DNA from 3 places in the Bradyrhizobium sp. CCBAU 11386 genome. Region 3 is predicted to be linked to each of the others. Evidence: riboswitches for the same ligand, from Rfam matches in the RefSeq annotation. Region 3 holds a riboswitch; each other region holds the start of a gene.

Evidence for each region. Region 3 has a riboswitch for cobalamin ahead of metE (5-methyltetrahydropteroyltriglutamate--homocysteine S-methyltransferase). Riboswitches for the same ligand answer to the same signal wherever they lie in the genome.
Region 1: linked by a shared signal. The riboswitch ahead of XI09_RS41110 (DUF1636 domain-containing protein) and the one ahead of metE (5-methyltetrahydropteroyltriglutamate--homocysteine S-methyltransferase) in region 3 are both predicted to bind cobalamin.
Region 2: linked by a shared signal. The riboswitch ahead of XI09_RS41195 (TonB-dependent receptor) and the one ahead of metE (5-methyltetrahydropteroyltriglutamate--homocysteine S-methyltransferase) in region 3 are both predicted to bind cobalamin.

Annotation. Positions count from the first base shown of each region.
Region 1 is NZ_LBKA01000259.1:113,650-119,696, forward strand. It holds gene cobD (threonine-phosphate decarboxylase CobD) at 1-801, shown strand, start outside; gene XI09_RS41100 (cobyric acid synthase) at 790-2,238, opposite strand; gene cobO (cob(I)yrinic acid a,c-diamide adenosyltransferase) at 2,250-2,885, opposite strand; cobalamin riboswitch at 2,926-3,145, shown strand; gene XI09_RS41110 (DUF1636 domain-containing protein) at 3,242-3,616, shown strand; gene cobW (cobalamin biosynthesis protein CobW) at 3,613-4,662, shown strand; gene cobN (cobaltochelatase subunit CobN) at 4,662-6,047, shown strand, end outside.
Region 2 is NZ_LBKA01000259.1:130,500-136,546, forward strand. It holds gene XI09_RS41175 (energy-coupling factor ABC transporter permease) at 1-377, shown strand, start outside; gene cobF (precorrin-6A synthase (deacetylating)) at 424-1,173, shown strand; gene cobT (nicotinate-nucleotide--dimethylbenzimidazole phosphoribosyltransferase) at 1,184-2,236, shown strand; gene XI09_RS41190 (histidine phosphatase family protein) at 2,243-2,815, opposite strand; cobalamin riboswitch at 2,888-3,089, shown strand; gene XI09_RS41195 (TonB-dependent receptor) at 3,203-5,572, shown strand; gene XI09_RS41200 (PepSY domain-containing protein) at 5,585-6,047, shown strand, end outside.
Region 3 is NZ_LBKA01000008.1:33,659-39,705, reverse strand. It holds gene XI09_RS02700 (hypothetical protein) at 188-556, shown strand; gene metE (5-methyltetrahydropteroyltriglutamate--homocysteine S-methyltransferase) at 1,191-3,536, opposite strand; cobalamin riboswitch at 3,638-3,840, opposite strand; gene XI09_RS02690 (nodulate formation efficiency C protein) at 4,810-5,676, shown strand.

The sequences.
Region 1 (6,047 bases), on a different contig from region 3:
TTGCATCAGGCGGCGCAGCACGCCTACCGCACCAGCGCGGCGCTCGTTGCGATGGGCGGCGCGCAAGCCGCTATTCAATTGCTGCCGCAATTTGGGCCGCGCGGCGGCGCCCGCATCCTTGCGCCGACCTACAACGAATATTCCGGGGTCCTGTCGGCTGCGCGCTGGGGCGTCCAGGAGGTCGCGGATCTTGACGCGCTGGCGGGCGCGGACCTCGCCGTCGTCGTCAATCCCAACAACCCCGATGGCCGGCGCCATACGCCGAAGGACTTGCTGGCACTGCTGCCGCGCGTCGGCCGTCTCGTCATCGACGAGAGCTTTGTCGATGCCGTTCCGCAGCTCTCGCTCGCGCCGGAAGCGGATCGGCCGGGGCTGCTGATCCTGCGGTCCTTCGGGAAGTTTTATGGTCTGGCCGGCCTGCGGCTCGGGTTTGCGATCGGTAGCGCGGCCGACATCGCAGGGATCGCCGCGATGTCGGGGCCATGGCCGGTCTCGGGGGCGGCGATCGCGATCGGATGCCGCGCATTGCGCGACGATGCCTGGGCGGAGGCCACCTCAGCGCGGCTTGCGCGCGACTGTGCCCGTCTCGACGACATGGCGCAAGCAAAAGGCTGGACGCTCGTCGGCGGTACGCCGCTGTTTCGTCTTTACGAAACGCCTGATGCGCTGGCCGCGCAGGAGACGCTGGCGCGTGGCCAGATCTGGTCGCGCGTCTTCGCGCAGAAACCGACATGGCTGCGGCTCGGACTTCCCGGCAGCGAAGCCGAATGGACGCGCCTTGCCGAGGTCCTAGCGCGCTAGCGAAAGCAGGCCTTCGACGTCGAGATGCTTTTCGATGTGGTCGGCGAGCGCATCAAGCGCGCTCTCGACCCTGGCATGATAAGGCTCGTCGCCTGCGGGAATGTCGAGCTTGGCCAAGTACGCCTTGCGGAAATCGTCCGACGTGAACAGGCCGTGCAGGTAGCTGCCCTGCACACGGCTATCGCTGGAGATCGCGCCTTCCGGCGTGCCGTTCAATGTCGCAAACGGCCGCGCGCGATCCGGCCCGTCGGTGCGGCCGATGTGGATCTCGTAGGCCTCGATCGGCTGGTCCGTGGCGGCGTGCACGGCCGCAACACGCGTCAGCGTCTTCTGCGGACTCATTACCGTTTCGACATCCAGGAGTCCGAGGCCGGGCGTGTCGCCGGCAGGGCCTTCGATGCCATCAGGATCGGCGACACTGCGTCCGAGCATCTGATAGCCGCCGCAGAGGCCGAGGATGTGGCCGCCACGGCGATAATGCGCCAGGAGATCAATGTCCCAGCCCTGCGCCCGCAGGAAGGCGAGATCGCCGCGGGTCGATTTGGAGCCGGGGACGATGACGAGACGCACATCGCCGGGGATCGCCTCACCCGGACGCACCATCACGAGATCGACGCCCGCCTCGAGCTTGAGCGGATCGAGATCGTCGAAATTGGCAATCCGTGACAGCGCGAGGCAGGCGATCTTGCATTGGCCCGGCTTTCGCGCGTCGCTGAGGCCCAGCGCGTCCTCGGCCGGTAGCTCGCCGGCGCGCGCAAACCAGGGTAGCACGCCAAAGCCGCGCCAGGACGTCTTCTGCTCGATCAGCTTGTAGCCGTCGTCGAACAGCGTGGGATCGCCGCGGAACTTGTTGATGACAAAACCCTGGATCATCGCGGCATCGTCAGGGGCGATCACCGTTTTGATGCCGACGAGCTGCGCGATGACGCCGCCGCGGTCGATATCGCCGACCAGCACAACCGGCACATCAGCCTTTCGGGCAAAGCCCATATTGGCGATGTCGGCCTTGCGCAGGTTCACCTCGGCGGGACTGCCGGCGCCTTCGACCAGCACGAGATCGGCCCGCGCCTTCAGCCGCTCGAAGCTCTCCAGCACGGAGCCCATCAGCTGTGGCTTCATCGCCGCATAGTCACGCGCACGCGCAGTTGCGATGCGCTTGCCATGCACGATCACCTGCGCACCGACGTCGGTCTCCGGCTTCAGCAGTACCGGATTCATGTCGGTGTGTGGCTCGACGCCGGCGGCGAGGGCTTGCAGTGCTTGTGCGCGGCCGATCTCGCCGCCATCGACGGTCACGGCCGCATTGTTCGACATGTTCTGCGGCTTGAAGGGAAGCACGCGCAGGCCGCGCCGCGTGAAGGCGCGCGCGAGACCGGCGACGATGAGCGACTTGCCCACGTCCGAGCCGGCCCCCTGGATCATCAATGCGCGCGCCATCGCGTGTGTCTTCAGAACTCGACGCCGGCCTGCGCCTTGATGCCGGAGCGGAACGGATGTTTCACCAGCGTCATCTCGGTGACGAGGTCGGCGATCTCGATCAGTTCGTCCTTGGCATTGCGCCCGGTGAGCACGACATGCGTCATCTCAGGCTTTTTTGTCGACAGGAATTCGACGACCTCAGCAATATCGAGATAGTCGTAGCGCAACGCGATGTTGATCTCGTCCAGCACGACCATGCGCAGGCTGGGATCGAGGATCAGCTCCTTCGCCTTCTCCCAGCCGGTGCGTGCGGCGGCGATGTCGCGGGCGCGGTCCTGCGTCTCCCAGGTGAAGCCTTCGCCCATCGCATGGAACTGGCAGAGATCGCCGAAATGGCCGGTGAGCAGGCGGCGCTCGCCGGTGTCCCAGGCGCCCTTGATGAACTGCACGACGGCGCAGGGGAAGCCATGGGCGACGCAGCGCACGATCATGCCGAAGGCCGAGGACGACTTTCCCTTGCCGGCGCCGGTATGGACGATGATGAGGCCCTTTTCGCCGCTCTTGGTCGCCATGATCTTGTCGCGGGCGGCCTTCTTCTTCGCCATTTTCGCGGCGTGGCGGGCGTCGGTTTCCTCGCCCGTTTGGGTATCCGGTTCAGGCGTCATCGTACCTGGTCCTTCGGCTTGACAAGAGGCGGCCGGGGGCAAATGGTGGCCCGGCGTTGGTTCCTGTCCTATGACAGGCGAAGAGGGAATGCGATAGGGTCCGAATCGGCAAGATTTGGGTCCAAAATGCAGCCGCCCCCGCGACCGTGACCGGAGAGATGCCCGAAGCCACTGACCCCTCACGGGATCGGGAAGGCGGGGATCGAAGGGCAAAACCCTGCTCCGCAAGCCGGGAGACCTGCCAGCGCGGACGATTTTTGGACCGGCGGACGGGGTGTTCCGCGACGGGGAAACGGACCCTCGCAAGACCGGTTCGTGGGCCTCTTCGCCTCCCGCTGTTTATTCTGGAAGAGGCGATGACCGTCACACTTCACGTCTGCATTACCTGCCGCGCCGGCGAGACGCTTGGCGAGGGCGAAGTCACGCCGGGCAAGCGCCTTCACGGTGCGATCGTCGACGCCGGCGTGCCCGATGGTGTCAATGTCGTTCCCGTCGAATGCCTGTCGGCATGCAGCCAGGGCTGCTCGGTCGCGCTGAGCGCGCCCGGCCGCTGGTCCTATGTCTATGGCCGCCTGTCGGATGCCAACGCGCGCGACGTGATCGCGGGCGCCGCGGCCTATTCGGCCGCGCCCGACGGTCTCGTGCCCTGGCGCAGCCGTCCCGAGATCTTCCGCAAGCAGTCGCTTGCCCGCATTCCCCCCATTGCCGTCGTGCCGGAGGCCGCCGAATGAATTCGCTCGCAAAAGTCCCGGTCACGGTGGTGACCGGCTTTCTCGGCTCCGGCAAGACGACGCTGATCCAGCATCTGCTCGCCAACCCCAACGGCAAGAAGCTCGCGGTGCTCGTTAACGAGTTCGGCAGCGAGGGTGTCGACGGCCAGATCCTGAAGTCCTGCGCCGATGCCAATTGCCCGGAGGAAAACATCGTCGAGCTCGCCAATGGCTGCATCTGCTGCACCGTTGCCGACGATTTCATCCCGACCATGGAACTGTTGCTGGCGCGGCCCGTCAGACCCGATCATATCCTGATCGAGACCTCGGGCCTCGCGCTGCCCAAGCCTTTGCTCAAGGCGTTCGACTGGCCGGAGATCCGCTCGCGCATCACGGTGGACGGCGTGATTGCGTTGGCCGATGCCGAGGCCGTCGCCGCCGGTCGCTTTGCGCCGGATCCGGCCGCAGTGGAAGCGCAGCGTGCGGCGGACGAAAATATCGATCACGAGACGCCGCTGTCGGAAGTGTTCGAGGACCAGATCGCCTGCGCCGACATCGTGCTGCTGACCAAGGCCGATCTTGCCGGCCCGGCGGGACTCGAAGCGGCCAAGGCTGCCATCACCGCAGAGATGCCGCGCCGCGTGCCGATGCTTCCCGTTACCGATGGCGCGATCGATGCGCGCGTCATCCTCGGTCTCGGTGCCGCCGCCGAGAATGATCTCGCCGCCCGCCCGTCGCATCACGACGGCGAAGAGGAGCATGAGCACGACGACTTTGCCTCCGTCGTGATCGACCTTCCGGAGGTGGCGGATATCGATGTGCTGGTCGCCTCGGTTCAGCGTCTGGCGCGCGAGCAGAACGTGCTTCGTGCCAAGGGTTACATCGCGGTCGCGGGCAAGCCGATGCGCCTGCTGCTCCAGGCCGTCGGCGAGCGCGTGCGTCACCAGTTCGACAAGCCCTGGGGCGCGATCGCGCGGCAGTCAAAGCTCGTTGTGATCGGCGAGCACGGCGATATCGACGAGGCCGCGATAAGAGCGGGACTTGGTCTTTCAGGATCTGGCATCTGATGCACGTCGTCTTCCGCGAGAGCCGCGGTCTGGAAGAGACCGCGACGCCAAGGGACATCGGCCAGGACCCGGCCGATCTCGTGGTGCTCTCGTACTCGGATTCCGATCTCGCCGCGTTCGCGGCCGGCTGGCGCCGAGGCCGCGACAGCCTGCCGTCGCTGCGGCTCGCCAATCTCGCGGAGCTGCGTCATCCGTTGTCGGTCGACACCTATATCGAGCGCACGCTGGCCCAGGCACGCGGCATTCTGGTCCGCCTGATCGGCGGTGAGTCCTATTGGCCCTACGGCCTCGCGGCTCTCCAGCAACTCGCGAAGGCGCGCGGTATCGTGCTCGCGGTGCTGCCGGCCGATGGCCGCGACGACACACGGCTCGATGCATACTCAACCCTGCCGGTCTCGACGCTGCGCCGGTTGAAGGTGCTCTGCGACACCGGTGGTCCGGTCGCGGCGCAAGCGGCGATCGCGCAGCTTGCGCTGGCTTCGGGACTCTATGCCGGTCCGGTCGTCGGCGAGATGACCGTGCCCGAGATGGGCTTCTACGATCCCGCCCGCGGCGTCATCGCGGCGATGCGGGACGGCGAGGGGAAACCGCGCGCGCTGGTGACGTTCTATCGCTCGTACCTCACCGCCGCGGACACCGGCCCGGTCGACGCGCTGATTGCCGCGCTGCGCGAGAAGGGGTTTGACGCGTATGGCGTATTCGTCATCTCTTTGAAGGCAGCGGGCGTTGCGGACTGGCTGGGGGCGCATCTTGCGCAAGATCCTCCGGCCGCGATCGTCAATGCGACCGCGTTCTCCGCGGTCGGCGACGACGGCACGACACCGTTCGATGCGGCATCGTGTCCCGTGTTCCAGGTCGCGCTCTCCACGGCGCGTCGCGAAGATTGGGCGGAGTCGCTGCGCGGCCTGTCGCCCGGCGATCTTGCGATGCATGTGGTGCTGCCCGAGGTCGACGGTCGCCTGTTCGCGGGCGTGGTGAGTTTTAAGTCGGCTGCGGAACGTGATCCTGATTTGCAGTTTTCGCACCTTGCGCATCGAGCTGACGAGCAATGCGTGAAGGCCGTTGCCGCACGTGTCGCGGCTTGGCGGAAGCTTGCGGTGAAGCCGGCCGGCGAGAAGCGGCTGGCGATCGTGCTCTCGAACTATCCGGGCCGCCCGCACCAGATCGCGCACGCGGTGGGTCTCGACGCGTTGGCCTCGGTCGAAGCCTTGGTGTCAGATCTCGCGGAGACTGGCTTCTGTGTCGCACCGGTTCATGCGCTCGGCGAGACGCTGCTGAGACAGCAACTCACCTGGGGCCTCGCCAATTATCGCGCGGCGCTCTCGCGCCTTCCGCAACCCTTGCAGGATGATCTCGCGCAGGCCTGGGGCGCGCCTGAGAGCGAT
Region 2 (6,047 bases), on a different contig from region 3:
TGCTCTTCGAGCCGGCCGACCTGCCGCAATACGGCATGAACGTCACCACGCTGCTGGTGCCGCTGTTTGCGATCCAGGCGATCGCCACGCGGATCATTGCCCGCAACACCGCCTATGTCGATCTCAGGTATCGCCAGGCGCTGGCGCTTTCGACGACCTATCAGGCCGGCGTCATCGCCTGGGTGGCGTTCTGGGCGCTCTATGGCTCCGGTTTTGCCGTGACCAACCTCGTCAACATCGCGACCTTCGCGGCCTCGTATGCGCTCGTCATCGTGATCGAGCCGCTGGCCGATCTCGCCGTGCTGGCGCTGGCGAAGTCGCTGCGCGGCGTCACCGCGCCCGGCCTCGTGACCCCGCGCCTGCACAACGCGGCTTGAGAGACAAGCGAAAGGGCGGCCGTGATGGCCGCCCTTCGCGAACGTGATGCTCACGCTCTCCCTGATAGGCATCGGTTGCGGCGATCCCGAGCAGCTCACGCGCGCCGCGACCCGCGCCATCAACGCGGCCGATCTCGTCCTGATCCCGCGCAAGGGGACGGCGAAATCCGATCTCGCCGATCTCAGGCGGACGATCTGCGCGGATGTGCTCAGCAGCGACACCACGCGCATCGCCGAGTTCGATCTTCCCGTGCGCGATGCGGGCGAGGCGGACTACCGCAAGGGCGTCGACGATTGGCACGATGCGGTTGCGGCGATTTGGTCGCAGACAATCGCAAGCCATCTCGAAGGTGACGGCAGGGTCGCGCTGCTGATCTGGGGCGATCCTTCGCTCTACGATTCCTCGCTGCGCATTGCGCGACGGCTCGATCCCCTGCCGGAGATCGAGGTCATTCCCGGTATCACGTCGATCCAGGCGCTGTGCGCGGCGCATGCGCTGCCGCTCAACGACATCGGCGAGCCCTTTCTGGTTACGACGGGAAGGCGCTTGCGTGAGGGCGGCTGGCCGCAGGGCGTCGACACCGTGGTCGTGATGCTCGATGGCGGCACCGCGTTCAAGTCGCTCGATCCGGCCGGGCTCGACATCTGGTGGGGCGCTTATCTCGGCATGCCCGATCAGATCATCATGTCCGGTGCGCTGGCCGAGGTGGGCCCGCGCATCGCCGCGCTGCGGCAGGAGGCGCGCGAGCGGCATGGCTGGATCATGGACAGCTACATTCTCAAGCGCAGGCCGTAAGCGAGGCAGCATGCTCCCCGAATGGGTCTACCAAAAGTGCCCCGATATCTCCGCGGCCCATCGCGAGGCGGCGATCGCGCGGCAGGCGCAACTGACGAAGCCGACGGGCGCGCTCGGCCGGCTCGAGCAGCTCGCGATCGAGCTCGCGGGCCTGCAGGCGACCAAGCAGCCACGCGCGGCACGCGTGCCGATCATCATTTTCGCCGGTGATCACGGCATCGTCGCGCAAGGCGTGTCGGCCTATCCGCAAGCAGTGACCATCGCGATGATGGCGAATTTTGCCTCCGGTGGGGCGGCTATCTCGGTGCTGGCGCGTGAGCTTGGTTCGAGCCTGGAGGTGGTTGACGCCGGCACGTTGGCGCCGGAGGCGGTAGCGGGCATCGTCATCGACAAGCCGCGCAGCGGCACTCGCGATTTCAGTGTCGAGGCTGCGCTCACACCGTCCGAGCTGGCCTTCGCCTTCGAAGCCGGTCAGCGCGCCGTCGCGCGCGCGGAAGCCAGCCAGCCCGATCTTCTGATCTTCGGCGAGATGGGCATCGGCAACACCACGACCTCGGCGGCGATCGCGGCGAGCCTGCTCGGCGTGAGCGCCGAGGAAATCGCGGGCAGCGGGACCGGCGTCGATGCGGCCGGCCGTGCGCACAAGGCGCGCGTGATCGATGCCGCGATTGCGCGCCATGGCGTTGCGGCTGCGTCGCCTGAAAAAATCCTGTGCGCCGTCGGCGGCCTCGAGATCGCGGCCATCTGCGGCGCCATCATTGCGGCCGCGCAGCGCCGCATCCCTGTATTGATCGACGGCTTCATCGTGTCGGTCGCGGCACTGGCGGCCGTGCGGCTCAATCCGTCGTGCCAGCCGTTCCTTTTGCCGTCGCATCAATCGGCGGAGCAGGGGCATCGGCTGATGCTTCGCGCCCTGAACGTGCAGCCGCTGATCAGCCTCGATCTCAGGCTCGGGGAGGGATCGGGCGCTGCCATCGCGCTGCCGCTGGTACGGCTCGCCTGTAGCCTTCACAACGGCATGGCGACCTTCGCGCAGGCCAATGTGCCGGATCGCCCGGCCTGATCCGGCTCACGCCACGCGCTGATTGACCGACACGACGCGCCAGCCGGTCGCGAGCCGGTCGATCCTGGTGAGCGACAGCGGATCGATCACGAAGCGCAGGGCAGCTTGCGGCGCAAGATCCAGCGCGATGCACAGTGCGGCGCGGATCGTGCCGGAATGCACGACGAGCGTTGCGCGTCCAGCTTCGATTCGTGACAGCCCACGTCGCACGCGCGCGACCTGGTCCTCAAAGCTTTCACCTCCCGGTGGTCGTGCGTGCGCCGGATCGTCCCAGAATTGCGCGTAGGCATCGCCACCGGTCGCTGCGAGTTCATCATGCCGCCGGCCGGTCCAATCGCCAAAATCCTGCTCGCTGAACTCGCCCACCAGCTCCGGTTCGAGCCCCAGCACGCGCGCGGTCTCGACCGTGCGCCGCGACGGGCTGGCATAGCTCGCAGAGTCCTGCGGCAAGCGCTGCCGCAGCGCCTCCAGTTGCGCGCGATCGCCGAGATCGGCGGGCGCGTCCGGCGCGTGGATCGTCCCCGCGACGCCGGCGACGGGCGCATGACGGATCAGCCAGAGGAAGGTCTTGCCTTCCATGCTCATCTCCAAGGAAGTTGGTCGCTGTGGCAATAACGCCGCAACTGGCACATTGACTCTGTCTCGATCGTAATCCTAGATGCTCGCGACGGTTTCCCCCGAGAGGGGATGAAAAGGGAATGCGGTGCGGGGATGTTTCCCCAACGCCGCGGCTGCCCCCGCAACTGTAAGCGGATAATCCTTCGTCAGAAGCCACTGGGTCCTCGGTCCCGGGAAGGCGACGAAGTGGTGACGACCCGCGAGCCAGGAGACCTGCCGTCAGCCGTGGTCACACGCGAAGATGTCGGTCGGGGAGTACAGACATTCGGCTTCATCGGACGGCTGACAAGCCAAAGGTGAGACCTCGTTCGCTGTGACGTGCCACTGACGTCATACCGAGGTCCCGCTGTGTCTTCTATCCGTCTTGGACGATCGCGCCGTTTCCTGCTCGCCTCCGCTGCTTTCACGTCGTTTACAGTCGCCGATCTGCCCGCCGCGCTGGCGCAGCAGGTCCGCGAACCGCTGCCACCCGTCGAGGTGTCGCCCAACCAATCCCGCAAGCAGGCAAAGCCGGCCGGGCGGGACGCGCAGAGTGCGCGCCGCGCAACGCCGCGCCGGTCAGCGGCCGCATCGGCGGCGCCCAAGCCTGCCGTGCCGGCCGCGGCGGCGCCAACGCCGCTCAACAGCAATGCGGTGGCCGAAAGCGCCTCGCGTCTCGGCCTCACCGTGCGCGAGACGCCGGCGACCGTCGAGGTGATCTCAGCCGAGACCATGCGCGAGCAGGGCTATCGCACCGTGTCCGAGGTGGCCCAAGGTGCGGTCGGCGTGACCTCCGGCGATAGTCCGGGGGAGCCGGCGGGTTTCTCGATGCGCGGCTTCACCAACAGCCAGATCAACACGCTCTATAACGGCATCAAGATCGGCCCGCAGAACATGACCTCGCGGATCATGGACACGGCCAATCTGGAGGCCGTCGAATTCCTGAAGGGCCCGGCCTCGCTGATCTCGGGCGAGGGCGCCGCCGGCGGGGCTATCAACTTCGTCACAAAGCAGCCACACACCGGAGCGATCCGCAACGAGGCGGACTTCTCGTACGACTCCCTGAACTCGTTCCGTACCCATTACGGCTCGGGCGGCAGCACCAACGTCCAGGGCCTCGACTACCGCTTCGACATCAGCCGCTCCTCGCTCAACGGTTTTGTCGACGACACCAATACCAAGACGCTCGACGTGTCTGGCCAGCTCAACTACCGCGTCTCCGACAGTCTCAAGGTCTGGGGCGCGATCGAGTACCGCGAGGATCGCGGAAAGGCCTATTGGGGCGCGCCGCTGGTGCCGGCCGCTTTCAGTGGCTCGCATGCGACGAGCGGCATCGTATCGGGTACTTACGTGTCGGACTTCACTAAATCGAATCTTGGATCAATTACGATCGACGATCGCACGTTCAACACCAACTACAACGTGCTCGACAACCGCAACGTGGCGCAAGAGGTTTGGCTGCGCGGCGGGTTCGAGCTGAAGCTTGCGCCCGACCTGATGCTGAAAAGTCAGGCCTATGCCTACGGCGCGGAACGTTCGTGGTTCAACAACGAGGTCGAGGCGTTCACCACGAATCCCGGCCCGCACATGAACACGGTCGACCGCAGCCGTTTTTACGTCGCACACAGCCAGCGGCTCGTCGGCAACATCACCGACCTGACTTGGGATGCGAACATCGCCGGCTTTGACAACCGTCTAGTCACCACGCTGTCGTCGAGTTATCTCGATTTCGTCAGGCCGGGCGCCGCAAATTTCCCGGAGGATTTCGTCTCTCTGGTCGATCCTGTTCGTGGCTTCTACGGCGATCTCACGACCAAGCAGCAGACCGCGCGCATCGACAACGAGGCGCTGTCGTTCGAGGACCGGCTGAAGCTGACGCGGACCTTCGCGCTGATCGGCGGCCTCCGCGTCGAACATATCGGGCTCGACCGCAACTCGACCGACCAGAACGGTCTAGTGAACGCGGGCTTTCCGTTCACGAAGGACTGGGCGCCGGTGACGGGTCGCATCGGCTACACCTGGGAGGCCGTGCCCGGCCTGACCTTCTTCAGCCAGTATGCCACCGGTGCCGACGTTTCCGCCAACAACATCTTCCTGCTGTTGCCGACCCAGCCGCTGGATCTGACGACGTCGCGCACCTACGAGACCGGCGTCAAGCATCTGTTCTGGGACAACCGGGCGGAATGGTCGTTCTCGGCCTACGATATCCTGCGCAAGAACGTCTATGCCGCGGCCGGCGGCATGGCGCTCAACATCGCCGGGCGACAGGAATCGAAGGGCGTCGAGCTCGCCGCCTCGGTGCGGCCGATCGAGCCCCTCCGGCTATGGGGCAACATCGCCTATGTCGATGCGCGCTATGCCGACTACAATTTCGTCGGCGGCTCGTTCTCGGGCAACACGCCGCCGAACGTGCCGCGCATCGTCGCGAATGCTGGTGCGTCGTACCGGTTCTTCACGCCGTGGCCGGTGGAGCTCGGCATCGTCGGCCGTCACGTCGGCGACCGCTACAACACCGACGCCAACACGGTGACGATGAACGCCTACACGGTCGGCGACGTCTACGCCTTCGTCGACATTCCCAAGACGGTGTTCAATGCCGTCGATCAGGCCCGCCTGACCTTCCGGGTGCGCAACTTCACCGACAAGCGCTACGCGATCTGGGGCGATCCGTTCTATCCCGGCCAGATCCTCCTGGGCGCGCCGCGCACCTACGAGATCTCGGCGGCGTTCAAATGGTAGGACGCTGAGCGCATGATGGGCGCGATCGTCCTGCTGCATCGCTGGCTCGGGATCACGTTCTGCCTGCTGTTCGCGATGTGGTTCGCGACGGGTATCGTGATGCATTTCGTTCCGTTTCCGTCATTGACGGAAGCGGAACGTTTTGCCGGCCTTGCGCCGGTCGTGCGCGTGCAGGCCACCATGGCGGTTGCCGATGCCGTGGCTGCGAGTGGAATCGCCGATGCTACGCGCCTGCGCCTGATTCAGCGGAGCGATGGATCCGTCTATGTCGTGTCGGGGCCCTCACGCTCGCGCGCGGTCCGCGCTTCCGACGGACGGGATGCATCGGCGTCGTCGCCCGAGGTCGCGCTCGCCATCGTGCAGGCGCATGCGCGCCAGCGCGGGCTGGATGCCGCGCATGCGACGATCGTTGCGCACGCGGACTACGATCAATGGAGCGTACCGAACGGCTTTGATCGCCACCGACCGCTGTTTC
Region 3 (6,047 bases):
GGGCGAGGCAGAAAGGCAGGCTGAAGAGCAACTTCCAGGGCTATACTGACGATTGCGCGGACGCCCTCATTGGTCTCGGCGCGGGCGCCATCGGGCGCATGCAACAAGGGTTCGCGCGAACGCTGTCTCGGCAAAGGACTACCTTGCTCACATCACCGAGGATCGGCTCGCCACCGCAAAGGGCTATTTGCTGACGGATGAGGATCGCTTCCGCGCCGAGATCATCGAGCAAATCATGTGCGACATGGCAGTCGATCTCTCAGAGACATCCCGTCGTCACGGTCTGGATCCGAAGTTCGCCGTCGTCGATCGTTCTCGAATCGACAGCCTTATTGCAGATGGGGTCGTGCTGATTGACGATGCCCGGCTTTCCGTAGCTGATGGCGCAGAGTTCCAGTTCCTGGTTCGCATCGTCGTTCGACGCTCATCTTCCTCGGTGCGGGGCTACACACAGTCCGGCGGTCTAAACCGGCTGCGCCGAGCCGAGTCGTGTCGGGTTCGAAATCGCCATCACTTAACTGGCCTATTTTTGGCGCAGGACCACACTCACTTCTGAGTAGCACCCTATTGGCACCCGCCACCTTCAAGTTCGTGACGTTCTCTAACTCGTCCGCTCATAGATCTCAAACAGAGGCCCAAGCCGAAACTGACTATCGGTGGAACCGGTCGACCGACGACTGCCTTAATCAGGGTCCCAATCAACAGTAGCCGCTCATGCATTCGTACGTTTGCGAGATCCTTGGAGCCCGGTTTTTCGTATCGCCGCGGTGATCAAGCATATCGTTTCCAGCCAGGAAGCGCACCAATTTGCGGGTGGCCCCCGCGGCGACCGCCGGCATCACTGCCCCTCGTTGCCGACGTGCTCATGAGCTACAAACCTTCGTGTAGACTTCTAAAACTCAGGCTATACGGTCGCATACCACGGCACAATTGAGCTTACGCTGAGCTTGTGCTTTAACTGGGCTCAGATTTTCGGCGAATGTCCTCGCCGTGATCGAACCGTCGGCTGTCCTCCCTCCGCCGATGGAAGTCGGCGCGATGCGCCAGCGGTCGTTCCTCCCAGACTTTCCTTCCGCCCGGCCCGCCAAGGCCGGGCATTTTTTTGCGTTCCCAAGGCTCCCTCGAGATTATCGAGAGCGCAAATGACCACAAGCGGATCAGCTTTGTCGAGAAAAGGCCCAGGCCCGCGATCAACGGCCTAGCGGATCGGATGCAGCGCGCAATTCGCGGGCGGCAGCGACCATGTTCGCTAGCGCCGGCCGAACCTCCTCCCATTTGCGCGTCTTCAGGCCGCAGTCCGGATTGACCCAGAGCTGCGAATCCCGCAGCCGTGCCCGAGCCAATGCCATCAGCTCCTTCATTTCGCCTGTCTCGGGAACACGTTGAGAGTGGATGTCGTACACGCCTGGCCCGATCTGATTTGGATATTCGTAGTTCCTGAACGCGTCGAGTAGTTCCATTTTCGAGCGCGACGTCTCGATCGAGATGACATCCGCGTCCATTGCAGCGATCGCACCCATGATGTCGTTGAACTCCGAGTAGCACATATGCGTATGAATTTGCGTTTGATCGGCGACGCCAGATGAGCAGATGCGGAAGCAATCCACGGCCCAGTCGAGATAAGCCGTCCACTCCGATCGACGCAACGGCAATCCTTCGCGGAGTGCAGCTTCGTCGATCTGGATCATGGTCGCACCAGCGTTCTCGAGATCGCGGACTTCGTCTCGGATCGCGAGCGCAATCTGGCGGCAGATCTCGCTTCTGGGAATATCATCGCGAACAAAGGACCAGTTCAAGATCGTCACCGGTCCGGTCAACATCGCCTTCATCGGCTTCCTGGTTAGTGATTGCGCGTAGCGCCACCACTCCACGGTGATCGGCTTCGACCGCAAGACATCGCCAAACAGGATCGGTGGCCTGACGCAGCGCGAGCCGTAGGATTGCACCCATCCGTTCGTGGTAAATGCGAAGCCGGCGAGGTGCTCGCCGAAGTACTGCACCATGTCATTGCGCTCAAATTCGCCGTGCACGAGGACGTCAAGACCGATATCCTCCTGCCAACGTACGGCGCGCGCAGTCTCCTCCTTGAGGAACCGGTCGTATTGCTCGTCGCTCATCGCGCCTCGTGCATGCGCTGCACGGGCATTCCGGACCTCTGTGCTCTGCGGAAACGATCCGATCGTCGTGGTAGGGAAAGCCGGTAGTCCGAAACGATTGCTTTGGATCTCGGCACGACGGGCAAATGGGCTGGCGCGCCGGCGCATGGTCTGGTCGATCGCTCTCATCCGGACAGCGACATTGGCATCACGGATTTTCGGGGAAGTCCGGCGGACAGTCGCGGCACATTCCGACTCGGCAAGAGCTAGCGCAGCATTCTGGTCGCCTGCGAGTGCCCGCGCCAGGGTTGCAAGCTCACGCATCTTCTGAACCGAGAAAGCAAGCCAACGCTTGACGTCGGAAGCGAGTCCGGTCTCGAGTTCAACATCGACCGGCACATGAAGCAGCGAACAGGATGGGGCGATCTGTACACGATCCTTGCCAAGCTTCGCAATCGCGGGTTCCAGCCGCTGGCGGAGCGACGACAAATTCGACCGCCATACATTCCGGCCGTCGATGACACCGAGAGACATGACAAGATCACTTCGGCCGCCAGCGATGATCTGATCCAATAACTCTGGCGCTCGAACCAGATCGAGGTGCAGTCCGGCAACTGGAAGGCTCAAGGCGGTGTCCAGATTGTCGCCTAGGTCGCCGAAATAGCTGGCAACCATGATCTTGATGGCCGGCCCCTCCTTCGCGAGCCGGTTATAAGCATGTAGCAAGGATTTTCGCGCCACCTCGCCCAGATCAAGAACCAGGCAGGGCTCGTCGAACTGAACCCACTTTGCCCCGCGTTTGGCCAATTCCTGCAGGACCTCGATATAGACCGGTATCAGATCGTCCAGTAGCGAGAGTGGCTGGAACGCAGGATCGGCACTCTTGCCGAGCTTTAGGAATGTGACCGGCCCGATCAGGACAGGGCGGGTCTGGAAGCCAAGGGCCTTAGCTTCCTCATACTCCTCGATCGGCTTGCGAGAGCACAGTCTGAAAGTCTGTCCCCCGTGAAACTCGGGGACCATGTAGTGGTAGTTGGTGTCGAACCACTTGGTCATCTCCTGCGCGGGTGCGCCAAATCCGCGCGGTCCGTGACCGCAACTCGCATCCTGGTCGTCGCATTGTGAACCGCGGGCCATGGCGAAGTACGTCTTGAGCGAAACGGACTCGGCTTTCGAGGCGTAGATGCCCGGGATGGCGCCAACCATGACACTTGTGTCGAGCACCTGGTCATACAGCGAGAAATCGTTCGATGGAATCACCGTGACGCCGATAGAATTCTGACGAGCCCAGTTCGCGGCACGCAGGCCAGCTGCGTCCTCGAGCAACTGCTGTTCGCTGCTTTTTCCGGCCCAATAGCTTTCGAGAGCGCGTTTGAGCTCGCGCCTTGGACCCATGCGTGGCGTTCCGAGCGTGGCAACCGGAAGGGAGAGAAGAGACATAGCGTTAACCCCATGTTGGGGGCAAAGGCCATGGCGGACGCAGGCAGGGGAAGTCGCGCGTGCGACGGCTGCTTAGCGCACCACCGGGACACCCCGCCCGCGGACGAATAGATGCCGGGGCAGGTCTCCTGGCTCGCGGGTCATCGCTGCTGTCCGGCCTTCCCGAAGCCGCGCAGGCTTCAGTGACATCGTTGGACAGCGGCTCGCCGCTCACAGTTGCGGGGGCAGCGCCGGCATTTTCACCGGCTTCCCTCTTAGCTCCGGATCAAATGCAAACCGGAGAACCTCGACGAGTTGGATTATCGGCAAGAGAACTCTTCCGTCAACCTCTCAGATTATATCTCAAGCTAACGCTGCGACATCTGCTACGGGAATGACGTGCATCTCTTTCGTTGACCACGATGTAGAAGCGCTCTCCAATCAGCGATGTCGGAATGACCATCGGAGCTGCGTGCGCGTGGGGCCGCACGCCAGATCGGTGGAAGGGGCAAATGCGGCTTGCGCGGTCGGGACTGCTGCCTCGAGCAGAACGCATTTGATGCGAGTCCCGGCTTCCCAGCGGTTCATCGAGCACGTCCGCCATCCAACCGCCTTCTCGACCAACAGGATCCGTATTGAATAGGCCTAAGACACCTGGCGAAAGTCAGCAACATACCGGCGAGCAGGTTGATTTGCGGTGCGAGCCAGACTCCAAATGCTCGGCGTAAAGATCGGCTTGGCGTCGTTGGCCATCGAGTGCAAACCGCAGCTGACTGAGGCTGCTCTCGACTTCCGGAGCCGCCGCATATCGCGAAAGGAGCGCCAAACGCGCCGCGGCCCCGTGGCCACAAGCGGCCAAAGGCATGGCAGAGATCGAAAGCCCACATTCCTGCAACCGAACCAAACGGTTCAATGGCGGCAAACGTGCTCCGAATTCTCATCAGGAACTTGGCACCGAAGCGTTCCCCTGCGCCGTCGAATATCCGGTGCGGGACGAGGATCGGTAAGCCGCGATGGATAGGCTGAATGGAACGATCGAAACGTGTGCAAGTCGGAAAGTCGACAAAGAAGACACAAAACCGGTAAGAATTTCCGTCTGTTACCTGGCACGAAGAATGCAAGTCATCGGCATGCCCAGGCCCTCCTGCTGGGCATGTCCAGCACAGCAAATCCGGGCTGTCGCTGGCGACTGAAGTTAGCGGCGCGTGACATAGAGGGGAGCGCCTGCTCGCGCGGGACACCATCGGTCGCCCCGTCGCGTCGACGCTAACTTATTGCGCTCGCGCATAACAGGTTGAAGGTTGCCCGCTTTGAAAGACGTGTTGATGAAAAACCAGATAGGCCGACGGTTGTGAAGAAAATGTCTGGAAGACGCGCGCTATGGTTTTGTCTTGGTCCATCGCTGATCTGCCTGGTCGGACTGGCTGCGACGAGCAACAGTGTTCGTGCCAACGAAAGCGCCCTCGTCGAAAGAGTCAAGTCCACGTGGCGAGCGCAAGACGGTGAGACGATAGAACACATTCTCTCCAACGTCTCGAAGGTCGCACAGTTCGTCCCTCGAACGTGGGGCGTTGCTGAAGGATTTGACCGAGATGAATATGTTTTCGTTTCCTGGACCAGGCACCGGGACAATAAATCAGACGAACAGTACGTTATCACCTGGAAGATCGCATTCGACGGAACGATTCAACTTGCGTCGACCTATGCAAAGCCGATGGAATTGGGCTGGCGCGCCCTGGCGCTCTCGTTGATCGCCAGTGAAGTCGCGGATGGCGAAAGGGACGCAAATCATCGCTTTCTGCATGACCTGGCCAACTTCAACTTTGTCACGACCACGCGAGGTCCGCTCGGCAATCTTCTGCGGCAGGGCCGCTGCACTATCGTCGAACCTGTTGGAGTTGACTACTTGCCGAAGCCGAATGATAAGCCGACCGAGAAAGGGGGTCTGTGGCGCGTTCTGCTTTTGGTGAACTGTAATATCCCCGGGCCCCGCTTTTTTACTCACAACGGGGTCATCATTTTCGAGAAGAGCGAAGGATACGATTGGGAGCCGCAATCCTTCTTTGCCAAGCGTATCGCGGCGTTCCCTCCCGGCTCCTGGTTCGATCGCATAGAGCCGAAGGAATGGGAAGAGTTAGACGGGCGCGACAGGCCTCGGTAAATAGTCGCGCAGAGCAGGATCGCGCCGCAGCTCTTTGGGCGCCGAGCGCCTCAGAGCAACTGCAAAACATATGCGCTCCAAAGTCGCGGTGTTTACGCCTTCGCAACAGTCGCGAGCCTTCGGCCCGTGATCGGAGCGCGCGCAGAACCTATTTCCCTGACCCGTTCGCGGGCTCGATTTTGACAACGACAGCGTTCACGAACGACACGGTCGTGCCGTGGCGCCGCTCACGATGTTGAAGTCACTCGTTCCAGGGCCCACAAGAAGAACGATCAGGCACTCGTCGCGCAAAAGAACGGAGCTATCGTTCGCCGCCTGGTGGGCTACGGGCGGCAGATGACGGGCTGCCCCAGCGAGGCCTGTTCGATATG